Regions from separate parts of the Blautia sp. LMAG:36 genome, predicted to be linked through region 4. Evidence: riboswitches for the same ligand, from Rfam matches in the RefSeq annotation. Region 4 holds a riboswitch; each other region holds the start of a gene.
The links. A riboswitch is a leader RNA that binds a small molecule or an ion and turns the genes downstream of it on or off. The one in region 4 is predicted to bind cobalamin.
Positions count from the first base shown of each region.

Region 1 (2,208 bases), on a different contig from region 4:
CTTATCGAAAGAGGCGGACACAGCTACTGGACCTGGGAGGAAGTAGAACAGGATAAAAGAGACGTCCGTCACCTTGTTTTTCATCTCCAGGGAAAGGCGTGTCATGGTCTGAAGCATTACCGTCAGATGCTTCTTGAAAATGTAGTCTATGAATATGCGCCGTATACCGGATGCTGGTATCCGTCCAAGAAGCCTGGAGAATACTTTTTTAAGGGGGAAGAACTGGGTGAACTGAGAGATTACTATGGGAATTTACTTTACACATCTATTGCAACTGAAAACGGAGTCGTACTTTATCAAACAGCCAGTCTGAACATTATTGAAGACGGACCAATGATCGCATATGCAGCGATCACGGAGACTCTGACCTGATAGTAAACAACCTTTTCAGAACGCTTCTGTCTGAAATCATATTGAAACAGTAAGAAAACCGGGTTTTACCATTTGCTATTCTATTTGTAAAAATAGCGAGGTAAAATCCGTGTTTTTTTAGCAGATCAGATAAATCCAATTGTCATATCCCCCATGGGGGATATATACAATTCAAGCATCTTTAACAAAATTTATGAGTTTTCTAAAAATATAACATTTTTCCATAGACATAAACTATAGTTTTATCATATAATGTTGCAGTAATTTAACAGCATTTGCTGATTTTCACATCAGCCGTTGTAAGTTCTGAGAGGATTAATAGGGAAACCGGTGTAAATCCGGTACGATCCCGTCACTGTAAGGGGGAATCCTCAGACAAAGTACCACTGGTCGAGTGCGTGAGAAATAGACCGGGAAGGTGTCTGAGGGTAAGGATCCTAAGTCAGGAGACCTGCTTGCAATTGTTTTAAAATGATTCTTACGGAAGATAGGAAGCATATTTATTTTGTATGCCCGTATTTCGTCACGGGCTTTTTTCGTGCAAATTTTCTAAAATTCCATGCATATTCTGCATATTAAGAATCCAATAGTTTCTTTTATCTAACTCAATTAAAACGGCAATGTTAAAATCGCATCAAATGAGGAAAGGAGTAAAACGTGACAAAGAAACAAGTAGGAAAAAGATTTCTCCAGATCATCATTGTATTATTTGGAATCAGCTTTTTCACATTTGGACTGACCTACCTGTCACCTGGTGATCCTGCGGAGATCATGCTGACAGAGTGTGGTAATCTTCCTACACCAGAGCTTCTGGAACAGACAAGACATGAGCTTGGCCTTGATCAGCCCTTTCTCGTGCAGTATGGTTCCTGGCTGAAGGGTGTTGTTACAGGAGATATGGGACAGTCCTATTCTTTCAAAATGCCGGTAACAGATAAACTGGTATCCTGTTTCTGGCCGACGCTGAGGATGTCGTTGCTGGCACTTCTGATGATGGTCATTATTTCCATACCGCTTGGAATCCTGGCCGCTGTATATCAGAACAAATTCCCGGATTATTTTGTGAGAGGAATTACCTTTGTGGGAGTATCTGTTCCAAGCTTCTGGCTGGGCCTGATCCTTCTCAGCATCTTTGGTGTTCAGCTTCGCTGGATCAATGTTGCAGGAGGCAGTACGGATTTTAAATCCATGATCCTCCCGGCGCTGACTCTTGCACTTGCTATGTCTGCAAAATATACCAGACAGGTAAGAAGTGCAGTACTGGAGGAACTTCACCAGGATTATGTCACAGGTGCAAGAATGCGTGGAATCAAGGAAAGCGTCATTCTCTGGAAACACGTTCTTCCTAATGTTATGCTTCCGCTGGTAACGCTGCTGGGACTTTCCCTTGGAAGTCTTCTGGGAGGTACTGCAGTTGTAGAGATCATTTACAACTGGCCTGGAATGGGAAATATGGCAGTAAAGGCGATTTCCTGTCGTGACTATCCTCTTGTACAGGGCTATGTACTCTGGATCGCGATCCTGTACATGTGCATCAACCTGCTTGTGGATCTGTCCTATACTTATCTCGATCCAAGACTTAAGGAGGATAGATAATTGAAAAAGGTATTACGAACATTCAAAGAAAATAAACAGTTCACTCTTTTCTTCATTCTGGGTCTCGTGGTGATCGGAATTGCGATCTTTGCGCCGCAGCTCTCACCATATGATCCACTGGATGCAGTTATGACCGAATCTCTGCAGGAGCCAAGCTCCGCTCATCCGTTCGGAACGGATAAGCTTGGACGAGATCTTCTTTCCCGTGTTATCTTCGGAACAAGAACCTCTCTGATCATG
Region 1 covers NZ_NALB01000010.1:287,692-289,899, forward strand. The annotation lists gene CCC17_RS13815 (M14 family metallopeptidase) at 1-372, shown strand, start outside; cobalamin riboswitch at 657-845, shown strand; gene nikB (nickel ABC transporter permease) at 1,030-1,968, shown strand; gene nikC (nickel transporter permease) at 1,969-2,208, shown strand, end outside.
Region 1: linked by a shared signal. The riboswitch ahead of nikB (nickel ABC transporter permease) and the one ahead of CCC17_RS01385 (sirohydrochlorin cobaltochelatase) in region 4 are both predicted to bind cobalamin.

Region 2 (2,208 bases), on a different contig from region 4:
AGGTTCGTCATGAATCAAAATATCTTGCGATAGAATATTTTCATACAGAGAAAAACTGGAGTATTGGATGGATGTGTAAACATTTGGAGGTCGCAAGAGCTGCTTATTATAAATGGCTACACCGTGAAACACCTGAGGATGAAATGGAAAACATCAAACTTGCAGAGCTCATTAAGGAGTATGATGAACGCTTTAGTCATATCTTAGGGTATCGGAGAATGACTTCTTGGATCAATCATTTTAATCAAACAAAGTACAGCAAAAATAGAGTTCACAGAATTATGAAAAAACTGGGAATCCATTCCGTTATACGAAAAAAGAAGAAAAAATATAGGAATGCCAATGCAGATGAAACAACACAAAATATATTACAAAGAGATTTTTACGCAACTGCACCCAATCAAAAATGGGCTACTGATGTGACTGAATTTAAAGTGCCAGGTAAAAAAAAGAAGTTGTATTTAAGTGCCATTATAGATCTGTATGATAGATATCCTGTGTCATATGCTGTTAGTGCCAGAAATGATAATAAATTAGTATTTAAAACTTTTGATAAGGCAATTGCGTTGAACCCCTGTGCAAAGCCGATTTTTCATTCAGATCGGGGATTCCAGTATACCAGCAAAATGTTTAAAAAGAAACTTGTAAAACAAGAAATGAGACAATCCATGTCTCGGGTTGGACATTGTATTGATAATGGACCAACAGAAGGTTTCTGGGGAATTATCAAAGCAGAAATGTATCAGATGTACGAAATAACTGATGAATCCTCATTAAGATTTGCAATAAAGGATTATATAAGATTTTATAGTGAAAGAACGTCCACAGGATAGGTATTGCTGCAAAACACCCCTAGAAGTACGTTCAAGAAGCACTGAAATCTGACATACCAGTAGAATATCCTATTCCAGAAAACAAACGAATTAAAAAATATAAAGAGAAATGGTGTGCATAAAAATACCTACACTCCAAAATGAAATGTAGGTATTTTTGTCGCTTACCTTTAGATATCTCACCTGTCTACTTGACAAGGGGCATATCAGACAGGGACGAAAACCAAAATATCACTGGAGAGATCCGGGAAGATGGTAAGTAGGAAGAACTGGAGTCAGGAGACTTGCCTTTTTGACAGAAGAATTCTGATTCGGATGGGATACAGAAGGAATAAGCTCTGCCTGAGGTAGAGGTTTGTTTTTTGTGCTGATATGATGCTGGATCATATCAGCTTTTTTTATTTTAACCGAATAAACAGATGAAAAATGAGGAGAAATGAAAATGGGAAAAGTAATTGCAAAGCGTTTTATATTTATGATTCCGGTAGTTCTGGCGGTTACATTTATTATTTTTATGCTGAGTTTTATATCGGCAGGTGATGCGGCCAGAGTTCTGGCGGAGAAAAAATACGAGCATCCGTCACCGGAGCAGATAGAAGAAGTACGGCATGAGGAAGGACTGGATCAGCCAGTGCTGGTACAATACGGGAAATGGCTGGATCAGGCACTTCATGGCGATTTTGGAAAATCATATTCTACCAGAAAACCGGCTTTTGAGGAATTAAAAAGATATTTTCCACAGACATTTAAACTGGCAGTTACTTCGTTTTTATTGTTGATGATCGTATCAGTCCCTCTTGGAATTTTGTCGGCAATTTACGAAAACAGAGTTCTGGATAAAGTCATTCGCATTTTGTCGTCCCTCAGTGTATCTATGCCGTCTTTCTGGATCGGTCTGATGCTGCTATATATATTTGGAGTAAAGCTAAAAGTGATTTCCGTGATCGGAGGAGATGCCGGAGGTATCCCGATTCTCGCGGCATTTGCCATGGATATCAGTTTCTTTGGAATTATGACGAGATTGATCCGTACCAATATGATACAGGTGCTGAAGCAGGATTACATACGTGCCAGCAGAGCCAAGGGATTGTCATCTGTAAATGTAATTTTGCGTCATGGTCTGAAAAATATTCTGATTCCTGTGCTGACACGTCTGGTATCAATTGTGATCGGTTTTTTCTGTGGCTCAGCTGTGATAGAAAGTATTTTTTCAATTCAGGGAATCGGAAATCTGGCATTGAAATCCGTGATCTCAAAAGACACTCCGGTGCTGCAATGTTTTATCTTTATTCTGGCTGTTGGCATTGTAGTATTAAATTTTCTTGTGGATATCGCCTATTCTGCGATTGACCGGCGAATCCAGTTAAAGTAAAGG
Region 2 covers NZ_NALB01000009.1:319-2,526, forward strand. The annotation lists gene CCC17_RS12380 (IS3 family transposase) at 1-833, shown strand, start outside; cobalamin riboswitch at 927-1,139, shown strand; gene CCC17_RS12385 (ABC transporter permease) at 1,276-2,205, shown strand.
Region 2: linked by a shared signal. The riboswitch ahead of CCC17_RS12385 (ABC transporter permease) and the one ahead of CCC17_RS01385 (sirohydrochlorin cobaltochelatase) in region 4 are both predicted to bind cobalamin.

Region 3 (2,208 bases), 130 kb from region 4:
CAGGGTTGGCTGCGATGATATCCTCTTTTCCAACGGTGGAAGCATCCGGGTTTGCAAGAGTTGCGCCTAACTGTGTTACCATATCTCCGCCAAGGCTCTTTACGCCATAGTTTGTGATGTCATCTCCAAGAGGCTCCAATACCATTACGCTTGGTTTGTCTTTTACATCTGCAGTTGCAGTAAGAGTTTTGTCGATCACTGCTTTTGCATCATCAACGATAGCCTGTGCTTTGTCCTGTACATCGAAGATCTTTCCGATATTTAAGATATCTGTGAATTCATTTTCCAGTGTTCTGTCGCCGTCCGGACGAGTATTGGTGTTGTAGTAGGTGTTGCAGCCTTTGTCGATCCAGTCTGTTACATTTCCCAGATTCTTATCAGAGAAAAGAGAGCTCCAGGATAAGATCATGTCCGGCTCCAGCATTGTTACAGTTTCAAGGGATGGGGTAAATTCGTCAAGATAATTTGTTTTTGAGAATGCTTCTTTGAGATCTTCCGGAACTTCATTATCAAGACCTGCGGTAGCTACCAGGTGGTCTTCCAGACCAAGTGCGAGCATAGTCTCAATGCTTCCCTGATATACAGCAAGGACTTTTTCCGGTGCTTTTTCATAAGTGGTTTCGATTTCGTTTCCATCGTAATCATAGGTTGTGATGGTCAGATGATATTCTGTCTTGGTTGCCTCTGCGGAAGAATCTTCGGTGTCTGCAGACTCTGTACTGTCTTCTGCTGCCGGCTGGTTGTCTTCCTTGATGGTCTCGGAGTCTGCTCTCTCTGCGGCATAAACAGCCGGAGCTGCTGATACGGTCATTGCCGCTGCCATTACCATTGCCATGATTCTTGTGGATACATACTTGTTTTTCATTTCATTTCCTCTCTTTTCGCCTGTTTTATCTCCTGTTGCCTATGGGTAACCGAAAAGATGGGGCTTCATAAAATCTGCACGGAACACTTTGTACGGAAGCTCCCACTTACATACTGTCAAGCAGGTTTCCTGACTTACAGACTCAGAAAAAACTCCGCAAAATAAAAACTGATACACCATTCATCTTTTAGCCGATCATGAATGATATATCAGAATTTTCTCCAGAATCTCTCTGACATCGGGATTTCGCCTTCTCACATGAGTTTCTGCAATGGCATGTGAAATCCCTTCTTCTGTATACAGTGGCCGCAACCGCTCAGGCTTTTTACCCGATTCCCTCTCACAGTATCCGGCAGCATATGTGCCGGTGATACTGTCCACTTCACAGCAATTCAATTACGCTGATACTGATTCTAACATACCGGTTTTCCAATTACAACCTTGAGGCCGGATTTTTACAGTTTTTTGCAGAAATAGTCTGCCCGGAGAGATCCCTCTCAGATCTTTTTCAGCTTGGCAAAACCGGCGAACATTTTTTTCACGCCGACTTTGTCAAAGTCTACCGTCACTTCGTAGTCTCTGCCGCCGTCTGCGATATTTTTTACGATACCGACTCCGAATTTCACATGACGGACCGTGTCTCCCTCACCATAGTCCAGGCTGTCCGCCTTCTTCACTGTGAAATCTTTTTTCTGCAGGGTGCTCTTTGCCTGGAAATTCATTTTCATCTGGGCATAGGCGCTTTTCGGAGATACGATATCATCTACTCTGGGCTTTTTCTCCTGAATGGTATGTCCAAGATCTACCAGCTCCCGTGGAACCTCCCTTACAAAACGTGACACACGGTTATACTGAGTCTCCCCACGGATCATCCGCTGTTTTGCACAGGTTAAAGTCAGTTCCTTCATGGCACGGGTGATCCCCACATAACAGAGCCTTCGCTCCTCCTCGATATCCGACGGATCACCGGACCAGATGGAAGCATATCCCGGAAAAACACCGTCCTCCATTCCCACGATAAATACATTTGGGAACTCCAGTCCCTTGGCACTGTGAAGAGTCATCAGCAGCACATAATCCTGATCCGGATCAACAGAATCGATATCTGCCACCAGTGCGATCTCCTCCAGAAATGCAGAAAGTGTTGCCGGCTGTCCGGCCTCCTCCATGGCTTCCTGGAAGGATTCTGTCTTGGAGATCAGCTCATCGATATTTTCGATCCTCGCCTGAGCCTCCTCCGTTTTCTCTGCCTCCAGTTCCTTCACATAACCGGTAAGTTCAATGACCTCTTCCAGGGTTTCACGGACTGTATAGGCCTCTGCCTTACTTTTCAGTCCCTGGAT
Region 3 covers NZ_NALB01000003.1:128,511-130,718, reverse strand. The annotation lists gene CCC17_RS00820 (ABC transporter substrate-binding protein) at 1-865, opposite strand, end outside; cobalamin riboswitch at 969-1,264, opposite strand; gene pcrA (DNA helicase PcrA) at 1,363-2,208, opposite strand, start outside.
Region 3: linked by a shared signal. The riboswitch ahead of CCC17_RS00820 (ABC transporter substrate-binding protein) and the one ahead of CCC17_RS01385 (sirohydrochlorin cobaltochelatase) in region 4 are both predicted to bind cobalamin.

Region 4 (2,208 bases):
CAACCGTGTGGACATCGGAGTCCGTGTGGAGCTTCCGGCAGAGGTTTTCAGCCGTCTGACAGATGAGCTTTATGAGAGCAAGATTGTTTACAGAACTGAGAAGTTTGAGGATATGGTCCGTACCTTCTGCATGAACCCGCGAGGTGTTGTCGTGAATGAAAATACCAACGGTATCATCACAGTAAACGGTCACAGCTACGAAGATCCGGCAAAGCATACCAACAATACAAACTTTGCCCTTCTGGTATCCAAGCATTTCTCAGAGCCGTTCCATGACAGCAACGGATACGGTGAGAGCATTGCAAGACTTTCCAATATGCTTGGCGGTGGTGTTATGGTACAGCGGTTTGGAGATCTGATCCGCGGAAGACGAAGCACAAAAGCCCGTATTGAGGAAAGTTTCGTAACACCTACACTTTCTGCGACACCGGGAGATTTAAGTCTTGTTATGCCGAAACGTATCCTGGATGGCATCATCGAGATGATCTATGCTCTGGATAAGATCGCACCGGGAACCGCGGATGACGATACTTTGCTTTATGGCGTGGAGGTTAAATTCTACAACATGGAGGTTGAGATCGACGAAAATCTGGAAACCTGCCACAAGGGTCTCTTTGTTATCGGAGACTGCAGCGGCGTGACCCATTCTCTGTCCCATGCATCTGCCAGCGGAGTCTACGTAGCCAGATACCTGGAGCAGGAGTATTTTAACAGATAAACTGCAAAGCAGTTTATCTGTTATGAGCAAGTAGCGAAGCGGATTGCGAATATCCAGTGTAAGACAGTCCTTTTCTGATATCAGGGTGATGACAGAAAGGGGCTGTTTTTTATGCAGGATGTGCATGAATATTGGAGAAAGTATTCTGATAATAACTGACAGATACAGGGAGAAAACCGGTTACTGTTCACTGGTAATATTTCGCGAGGTGTTTTTGGTGAGCGAAGATCACAGAAAACCGTGAATCGTCTGACATCAATCTTGACAAATTTATGAGTTTGTGGTAAAAGTTAGATAACCAGGTAAAAGAAAATATGTGCAAATGTTATAATGATAAGGTTGCATCCAGTCGGATGTGCAAAAGAGAATCCGGTGAGAATCCGGAACGATACCGTCACTGTGAAAGGGGAGTTGCTTTTATAACCACTGGGAGACCGGGAAGGGAAAGCAGCGTGGAACCAAGTCAGGAGAACTGCCTTATTGTGAGATTCAGGGATTCGCGGTTTACGAATCGGTATTCTCCATAACAATACAGAACTTCTTTTTATGTATTTGTATTGCGCAGAGAATCATGTGTGAGCAGGCGGCCGCAGAGAGCTGCTGCTTTTTTGTACATATCAGTATTCTGGAAATACATGAAAAGAGGACAATGAGAAATGAAAAGAAAAACAATGTTAGCTCTGATGCTCGCAGTTTCCATGACATGCTCTATGGGTGCGGCTACAACAGCAATGGCAGCAGAGGATTCTGCTACAGAAGAGAACGCTGAGGCAGCTGATACCACAGAGGCTTCTGATGCAGATCAGGAAGCAGCAGATAATGTAGCAGCTCTGATCGACAAGATCTATGTACAGGAAAGAAACGACACAACAGATGAGGACTGCAAGGCAGCCAAAGAAGCATGGGATGCTCTGACAGATGCTCAGAAAGAACTGGTAGAGGGTGAGAATGCAGATCCGGATTATTTCGGACGTGACACAGGAGATGCTTCCAAGGACGATCCGCGTAACCAGGATGAGATCGGTGAGAATGAACTTCTTGTTGTAAGCTTTGGTACTTCCTTCAATGACAGCCGTGCAGAGGATGTCAAGGGAATCGAGGATGCTCTTGCAGAAGCTTATCCGGACTGGTCTGTAAGAAGAGCATTTACAGCACAGATCATCATCAACCATGTAGAGGCAAGAGATGATGAAGTGATCGATAACATGCAGCAGGCTCTTGACCGTGCAGTAGAGAATGGTGTTAAGAATCTGGTTGTACAGCCTACCCATCTGATGCATGGTGCTGAGTACGATGAGATGACAGAAGCGATCAATGGCTATAAAGATAAATTCGAGTCTGTAGCTATCGCAGAGCCAATGCTCGGTGAGGTTGGAGACGATGCAACTGTGATCAATGATGACAAGAAAGCCGTTGCTCAGGCGATCACAGATACGGCTTGCAAAGAGGCCGGATTTGACAGCATGGATGCAGCAGCTGAGGCTGGCACA
Region 4 covers NZ_NALB01000003.1:253,908-256,115, forward strand. The annotation lists gene CCC17_RS01380 (NAD(P)/FAD-dependent oxidoreductase) at 1-718, shown strand, start outside; cobalamin riboswitch at 1,038-1,212, shown strand; gene CCC17_RS01385 (sirohydrochlorin cobaltochelatase) at 1,375-2,208, shown strand, end outside.